Regions from separate parts of the Roseateles sp. GW821-FHT09H10 genome, predicted to be linked through region 1. Evidence: riboswitches for the same ligand, from Rfam matches in the RefSeq annotation. Region 1 holds a riboswitch; the other holds the start of a gene.
The links. A riboswitch is a leader RNA that binds a small molecule or an ion and turns the genes downstream of it on or off. The one in region 1 is predicted to bind thiamine pyrophosphate.

Region 1 (4,181 bases):
CGCTCTACCGACTGAGCTATCGAGGAAAAGTTCTATGTCGGCATGACAAGCGGTTGCGTCATGCGTCTTGTCGTCTTTCGACGAGATTCTGTTGGCTCCCCGACCTGGGCTCGAACCAGGGACCTACGGATTAACAGTCCGGCGCTCTACCGACTGAGCTATCGAGGAACAGAGCCCGTGACTATAGCAGTTTTTTGAGCGGCTTCAGAGCCGCACCTCGAGACTCGTGCGGAAAGTCCGCGGTGCGAGGGGGTAGAGGTAGCTGTGCTCGAACTGCCAGGGCGACTCGCGCCAGGCGCGGCGGTTGCTCAGGTTGTCCACGGCGGCGCGCCAGATCCAGGTCTGGTTGCCGACATTGCGCAGATAGCGCACACCGGCATCGGCCACCGTCCAGGAGGGCACGGCGATGCTGTTGTCGGGCGTCGCGAAGCGGCTGCCTTCATGGCGGATGCCGAGCTGGGCCTGCAGGCCGGGCAGCAGGTCCTGGCGCACATGGGCCTTGATCGTCGTCTCCGGCACATTGGGCGGACGCAGGCCGTTCAGGCCCGCGTCAGCGCTGCCTTCGCGGCGCGCCTTGAGCTTCATGGCGCTGCCGAACAGCCCGCCGCCGCTCCACTTCAGGTCGGCGCTGGCCTCGATGCCGCGATGGCGCGCGTAGCCGTCGGCGCGGCGCTCACAGCTGCCGTCGACGTCGCAGCTGCCGATATCGCGCCACGCCGGCCGGCGGATGTCGAAGGCGGTCAGCGAGCCTTCGACACGCTGGCTGCCCGTCTTCAGGCCGATCTCGGTCTGGCGGCTCTTCAGCGCCGGCAGGGCCTGGCCGCGGTTGATGTAGCGGGCGCGGTTGGGCGCGACCTCGCTCTCGACGCCCTGGCCCCAGCTTGCGTAGACCAGCCAGTCGCTGGCGATGGCGTGGCTCAGAGCGACCCAAGGCGTGGTGACGCCTTGCGAATAGTCGGTGGCGCGCGAGCCATCGGTGCGCACGCTCTCGCGATGCAGGCGGGTGTGGCGCAGGCCCAGCCAGGCGGTGGTGCTGGCGCCCAGGGCCACGCGGTCGCGCAGATAGAGCTCGTTGCTGCGCTCGTCGCGGTTGGTGTTCTCGTCGGTCAGGTCGGGCTGGGCTGTGGTGACGGCACTGCCGTCGATGTTGCCGGTGCCAGCGTAGTTGTAGGCCTGGCGCTGGAAGCGGCTCTTGAACTGGCTGGTCAGTCCACCGACGGTGAGGTCATGGCGCATGCCAGCCAGCTGCACCGGGCCGGTCGCGGAGATGTCGAGCGCCGTCGTGTCGCGGTGCTCGTTCTCGCTGCGGAAGTCGTAGAGGTCGTAGCTGCCGTCGGGGCAGAAGCGGTCCGGGTAATAGTCGCCATTGGCGGCGCTGCAGCCATAGGCATAGGCCAGGCGGTCGTCGGTGCGCAGGCGCTGGATGCCGAGGGCCGCCTGGGCACGCCATTCGCCGCCCAGCTTCTGCTGCACGCGCAGCGACGCATGCGTGTTGTCGAAGACGACGGGCAGGCTCCAGGGCTGGTTGTTCAGGTTGAGCTTGGGGTCGATGCTGCCGGCATCGGGCAGGCGGTTGCCGAGCAGGCTGAAGCCTTGCTGGCTGGGCTGGCTCTGGCGATTGAACTCGATCTCGGCCTCGACCAGGGTGTCGGGGCTCAGGCGCCAATCGGCGGCCAGGGCCGCGGTGTGCGAGCGGCCCTTGCTGTTGCGCAGCTCAGGCTCCAGATGCGCCGCGGCGAGGTTCACGCGCAGGCCGAACTCGCGGCCGGCGCCGAAGCGCTGGGAATGGTCCAGGCTGGCCTGCACCGAGCCGCCCTGGATGGCCTCCAACATCAGCGCCGTGCCGTCCTCGGCCAGCGGGCGCTTGACGACGAAGTTGACGATGCCCGCCGGCGAGCTGGTGCCGGCCTGCATGCCGGAGCTGCCCTTCAGCACCTCGATGCCCGACTTGTTGACCAGCGACAGCGCGGTCTCGCCCATGATGGGCAGGCCGTCGCGGCGCAGGTTGAAGCGGTTGTCGAGATCGAAGCCGCGGATCTTCAGCTGCGACCAGTAGCCGACGGCGTTGTAGGCGTCGGAGATGGAGGCGTCGAGCTTGGTGATGCCCGAGAGCTGGTGGATGCCCAACTCGTCCAGGCGTTCGGCCGACAGGCTCAGGGCCTGCATGGGCAGCTTGGCCGGTGGGTCGTTGAAGCCGGACAGGCTGGGCACGGCCTCGGTGGCTTTGCCGCTCACGCTGACTTGGGGGAGAGATTGGGCCGAAGCGAGATTGGCGGCGAGCAGCGCCGTGGCGGCCGCGATGGAGGAAAGAGAATGGAGTCGTGCCATCGGAATGCAAAGCGATGGCAGGTCGGCAAACGCGGCGGGGCTCTGGAGACGAGAGAGATGAGAGGCCCGGCTGATCGGCTGCTTCCCTGCGCGAGGATTACCTCAATCAGGTTCAAAGGGACTGTCTCAGTCGCGCGCTGCCGTGGCAGGCGCAACACCCCTAGCGAAGACGCGCCCCACGAGGCGGCGCGTAGGCCGGATTCTACGGGTTACGTGCGGTTGCGGCCTTCCATCTCCGCGCGCAGTTTGTCCTCCTGTTCACGAAGCTCAGGCGTGAACTCGGCGCCGAAGTCCTCGGCTTCGAAGAAGGGCCGGATCTCGATGTCGCTCGGGCCGGTCATCGGGTTGGGGCAGCGCTTGACCCATTCGACGGCTTCGTCCATGGACTTCACGTTCCACAGCCAGTAGCCGGCGATCAGCTCCTTGGTCTCTGAAAAAGGGCCGTCGATGACGCTACGCTCCTTACCCGAGAAGTGCACGCGCTTGCCGGCCGAGCTGGGCTTGAGGCCGTCGCCGCCCTGCATGATGCCGGCCTTGACCAGTTCCTCGTTGTAGGCGCCCATCGCCGCCAGCAATTCGGTGGAGGGCATCTGGCCGGCTTCGGACTCGGCGGTGGCTTTGACGATCACCATGACACGCATCGGGGTCTCCTTGGTTGAGATGCGCACGGTACGACGATCCGCGCGCCGCCGTTTCGTCAAAGCGTAAAAAAGCCACCCCCAGGTGGCTCGTCGCGAGGGCGCTTCGGCCTCAGTCGAACACCGGCGACTCCACGCCCAGCACCTTGTGCAGCTTGGGGCTGGTCGTCGTGTACTGCAGATGCACGCGCTTGTCCGGGAACACATAGGGCGCCGCGCCGAAGGCCGCCAGCGCGGTCTCGTGGAAGCCGCTGAGGATGAGCTTCTTCTTGCCCGGATAGGTGTTCACGTCGCCGACCGCGAAGATGCCCGGCACGCTGGTCTCGAACTTCTCGGTGTCGACGACGATCTGCTTGCGCTCCAGGGCCAGGCCCCATTCGGCGATGGGGCCGAGCTTGGGGCTGAGGCCGAAGAAGGCCAGCACCTGGTCGCAGGGCACGACGCGCGTGATGCCGTCGTTGCCGGCGATCTTCAGGCCGGTCAGCTGGCCGTCGGCCTCCGTGATGCCGACGGTCTGGCCGACGATGAACTGCATCTCGTGGGCGTCGCAGAGTTCATGCATCTTGGCGACGCTGGCCGGCGCGGCGCGGAAGCCATCGCGGCGGTGCACGAGGATGACGCTCTCGGCCTTGTGGGGGTTGCCGTCCTTGTGGGCCGCGCAGAAGTTCAGCGCCCAGTCCAGGGCCGAGTCGCCGCCGCCGATGATGAGCAGGTGCTTGCCGGCGAACTGGTCGGGGCCCTTGACGCGGTAGTGGACCTGGGTGCCCTCGTAGGGCTCCACGCCCTCGACCTTCAGCGTGCGCGGCTGGAAGCTGCCCACGCCGCCGGCGATGAAGACCGTCTTGGTGACGAACTGCGTGCCCTTGCTGGTCTCGACGATGAAGCCGCCGTCTTCCTGTTTCTGGACGACGGTGACTTCCTGGCCCAGATGGAAGGTCGCGCCGAAGGGCTCGATCTGCCTGAGCAGGTTGTCGGTCAGCTCCTTGCCGGTGCACACGGGCACGGCCGGGATGTCGTAGATGGGCTTGTCGGGATACAGCTCGATGCACTGGCCACCGGGGTAGGCCAGGCTGTCGATGATGTGGGCCTTGATCTCCAGCAGACCCAGCTCGAAGACCTGGAAGAGGCCGACCGGCCCGGCACCGACGATGACGGCGTCAGTGTGGATGGCGTCGGGCCTGATCTCTGCAGCCTGCATACGACAGAAATGCGATC
Region 2 (4,181 bases), on a different contig from region 1:
TGGCCTGCAGCGCCGCCGTCAGATAGCGCACCAGACAGGCATACACCAGGGCCGCGATGCTGCCCGTGAAAAGCAGGCCGGCCTGCACGCCGAAGCCCTCGTGCAGAAGCGCCGCCAGGGCATGGTCCAGGCGCGTGACCGGGATCAGCACGCCCACCGCGATGACCGAGCCCGGCAGCGCATAGCCCAGGCCGGCGACGCGGTGCGACCAGCGTGTCGCCGCACTGCGCTGATCCACGCGCGCTGCATAGGCGATCAGCAGGGCCAGGCCTGTCGCCAGCAGTGCCGTCGTGCCGGCGACGAGCACGCTGTTGCCGGCCAGCGTCAGAAAGCGCGGGCCGAACTGCGCGTCGCCCTCGGTCAGCGCCATCTGCAGCATCAGCCCGGCCGGCAGCAGGAAGCCGCCGAGCAGCGGCAGCGCGCAGCCCAGCAGGGCCAGGGCCGCACGCGGCCCGCGCAGGCTCACGCGCGTGATGCCGCGGCTGCGCAGCGTGCTGTCGTGAAAGCGCGAGCCGCCGCGCGACAGCCTCTCCAGCGCCAGCACGAGGACGACAAAGCCCAGCAGCACCAGGGCCAACTGGGCCGCGGCCGTGCGGTCACCGAGGGAGAACCAGGCGCGGTAGATGCCCGTCGTGAAGGTCTGCACGGCGAAATAGGACACCGTGCCGTAGTCCGCCAGCGTCTCCATCAGCGCCAGCGCGACGCCGCCGGCGATGGCCGGCCGGGCCAGCGGCAGCGACAGGCGCCAGAACGCGGCAAGAGGCGACAGCCCCAGCGTGCGGCCGACTTCGATCATGCCGCCGGCACGCTCCAGGAAGGCTGTGCGTGCCAGCATGTAGACATAGGGGTAGAGGACCAGCGAGAACATGGCGACGGCGCCGCCCAGCGAGCGCACGTCGGGGAACCAGTAGTCGCCGCGCTTCCAGCCGAAAGCTTCGCGCAGCCAGCCCTGCACGGGGCCGACGAACTGCAGCAGGTCGGTGTAGGCATAGGCCATCACATAGGCCGGCATGGCCAGCGGCAGCAGCAAGGCCCACTCGAACGTGGCGCGCCCCGGGAACTCGTAGCGGGTGACCAGCCAGGCCGCGCCGACACCGAGGGACGCCACGCCGAGGCCCACGCCCAGGCACAGCCAGAGCGTCGCGACGATGTAGTCCGGCAGCACGGTGGCCAGCAGATGCTGCCAGGTGCCGGCCGTGGCCGGCGAGAACACGCCGACCGCCACCGACAGCAGCGGTGCCGCGATCAGCAGCGCGGCGAGCACGGCCAGCCAGCGCAGCGAAGGGAGGCGCCGGCGTGCGGCAATGGGAAGGCTGAGGGCCGATGGCATGGCGCGCAATTATCATGACCGCGACCCGCCCGACATGACCGCCACCACCGACACGCCACCCTGGCTCGCGCTTGACCACATCGACATCGCCTATGGTGAGCGCAGGGTCGTCGAGCAGTTGTCGCTGACCCTCGCGCCCGGCCGCATCGGCTGCCTGCTCGGGCCCTCGGGCTGCGGCAAGACCACGGTGCTGCGCGCCATCGCGGGCTTCGAGCCGCTGCTGGCCGGCGAGATCCGGCTCGACGGCGAGCGCGTCAGCTTCCCCGGCTGGGAGCTGGCGCCGGAGCGCCGCCGCATCGGCATGGTGTTCCAGGACCATGCCCTCTTCCCGCATCTGACGGTGGCCCAGAACGTCGGCTTTGGCCTGCGCGGCGTGGCCGATGCGGCGCAGCGCATCCAGGAGATGCTGGAAACGGTGGGCCTGGCGCATGCCTCGGCGCGCTACCCGCACGAGCTGTCCGGCGGCCAGCAGCAGCGCGTGGCGCTCGCCCGCGCGCTGGCGCCGCGGCCCTTGCTGCTGCTGCTGGACGAGCCTTTCGCCAACCTCGACGTCGAGCTGCGCGAGCGGCTGGGCGCCGAGTTGCGCGGCCTGCTGGCGCCCTCCAACACGACGGCCCTGCTGGTCACGCACGACCAGCACGAAGCCTTCGCCATCGCCGACGAGATCGGCGTCATGTCGGAAGGCCGCATCCAGCAATGGGACAGCGCCTACCAGCTCTACCACCGGCCAGCCAACCGCTTCGTGGCGGACTTCGTGGGCGAGGGCGTCTTCCTGCCCGGTCAGGTGGAGAGCGAGCTGGAGCTGCGGCTGGAGCTGGGCGTCGTGCGCAGCGCGACACCGCTGCAGGCAGGCGCTGTCGACGTGCTGCTGCGCCCCGACGACGTGGTGCATGACGACGCCAGCCCCATCACCGCCACAGTCACCGCCAAGGCCTTTCGCGGCGCCGAGTTCCTGTACACCTTGCGCCTGCCCAGCGGCGCGGCGGTGCAGTCGCTGGTGCCCTCGCATCACAACCATGCCATCGGCGAGCCCATCGGCATCCGGCTCGAACTGGACCACGTCGTCACCTTCCCGCGTTGACAGCGCGCCCGGCGGGCCGCTACATTCGCCCCCGCTCCGGGGTGCCCGGGCCTGGTTGAAAAACCGAGCCCAGACGCTGAGACGGTCATTGAGGACCGAACCCGTGAACTTGAACCGGCTAATACCGGCGTAAGGAGAGCGCATGCCTCGCGGCGTGCAGGCGCAGCCCCAGCCGGGCCGCGCCTCACCCACAGGCGGCCCTGGAGCACCGCATCACAGCTCCAGGAGACCGCCGCCATGAATGCCCCCGACCAGAACCTCTCGCTCGATGAGCGCCTCTCGCTGACGCGCGAGCCTTTTCCGGCCTCCACCAAGATCTACGTCCCGGGCAGCCGGCCCGACGTGGCCGTGCCCATGCGCGAGATCGCGCTGACCAATGGCGAGCGCGTCGTCGTGCACGACACCTCCGGCCCCTACACCGACCCCAAGGCCACCATCGACGTGCGCCGCGGCCTGCCACCCATCCGCTCCAGCTGGGTGGGCGACCGTGCCGATACCGAGGCCTATACCGGCCGCACCCGCGTCGCGCTGGATGACGGCGGCAAGGAGGACAGCGAGCGCATCGCGCAGCTGCGCGCCGAGGCCGCTGCCCTGCAGCGCCAGCCGCGCCGCGCCGCCAGCGGCGGCAATGTCAGCCAGCTGCACTACGCCCGCCGTGGCATCGTCACGCCGGAGATGGAGTTCGTCGCCCTGCGCGAGAACGGCAAGCGCGAATGGATGCGCGACTACCTCGGCGACGCCGAGCGCGAGCAGCGCCTGCGCGGGGACTCGCTGGGCGCTGCCATCCCCGAAATCATCACGCCGGAGTTCGTGCGCCAGGAGGTGGCCCGCGGCCGCGCCGTCATCCCCGCCAACATCAACCACACGGAGCTGGAGCCGACCATCATCGGCCGCAACTTCCTCGTCAAGGTCAACGCCAACATCGGCAACTCGGCCGTGACGTCCAGCATCGAGGAAGAGGTGGAGAAGCTGGTCTGGTCCATCCGCTGGGGTGCGGACACGGTGATGGACCTCTCCACCGGCCGCAACATCCACACCACGCGCGACTGGATCGTGCGCAACTCGCCCGTGCCCATCGGCACCGTGCCGATCTACCAGGCGCTGGAGAAGGTTGGCGGCGTGGCCGAGGACCTGACGTGGGCCATCTTCCGCGACACGCTGATCGAGCAGGCTGAGCAGGGCGTCGACTACTTCACCATCCACGCCGGCCTGCGCCTGCCCTTCATCCATCTGACGACGAAGCGCCGCACCGGCATCGTGTCGCGCGGCGGCTCCATCCTGGCCAAGTGGTGCATCACCCACCACCGCGAGAACTTCCTGTACACGCACTTCGAAGAGATCTGCGAAATCATGAAGGCCTACGACGTGACCTTCTCGCTGGGCGACGGCCTGCGCCCCGGCAGCGGCGCCGACGCCAACGACGAGGCCCAGTTCGCCGAGCTCAAGACGCTGGGCGAGCTGACCAAGGTGGCGTGGAAGCACGATGTGCAGACCATGATCGAAGGCCCCGGCCATGTACCCATGCACCTCATCCAGGCCAATATGGCCGAGCAGTTGAAGCACTGCGACGAGGCGCCTTTCTACACGCTGGGCCCATTGACCATCGACATCGCCCCGGGCTACGACCACATCGCCTCGGCCATAGGTGCGGCCATGATCGGCTGGATGGGCACGGCCATGCTCTGCTATGTGACGCCCAAGGAGCATCTCGGCCTGCCCGACCGCGACGACGTCAAGCAGGGGCTGATCGCCTACAAGATCGCCGCCCAT

Region 2: it holds a riboswitch for thiamine pyrophosphate, as region 1 does, so the genes downstream of both, thiC (phosphomethylpyrimidine synthase ThiC) here and AC07OY_RS17505 (TonB-dependent siderophore receptor) in region 1, are expected to answer to the same signal.

The regions. Positions count from the first base shown of each region.
Region 1 covers NZ_JBWKOB010000003.1:422,004-426,184, forward strand. Annotated here, with positions in the region: tRNA gene AC07OY_RS17495 (tRNA-Asn) at 1-26, opposite strand, end outside; tRNA gene AC07OY_RS17500 (tRNA-Asn) at 93-168, opposite strand; gene AC07OY_RS17505 (TonB-dependent siderophore receptor) at 205-2,328, opposite strand; TPP riboswitch at 2,395-2,500, opposite strand; gene AC07OY_RS17510 (YciI family protein) at 2,538-2,969, opposite strand; gene AC07OY_RS17515 (NAD(P)/FAD-dependent oxidoreductase) at 3,079-4,164, opposite strand; gene fdxA (ferredoxin FdxA) at 4,180-4,181, opposite strand, start outside.
Region 2 covers NZ_JBWKOB010000007.1:20,038-24,218, forward strand. Annotated here, with positions in the region: gene AC07OY_RS26150 (ABC transporter permease) at 1-1,330, opposite strand, end outside; gene AC07OY_RS26155 (ABC transporter ATP-binding protein) at 1,365-2,411, shown strand; TPP riboswitch at 2,439-2,564, shown strand; gene thiC (phosphomethylpyrimidine synthase ThiC) at 2,649-4,181, shown strand, end outside.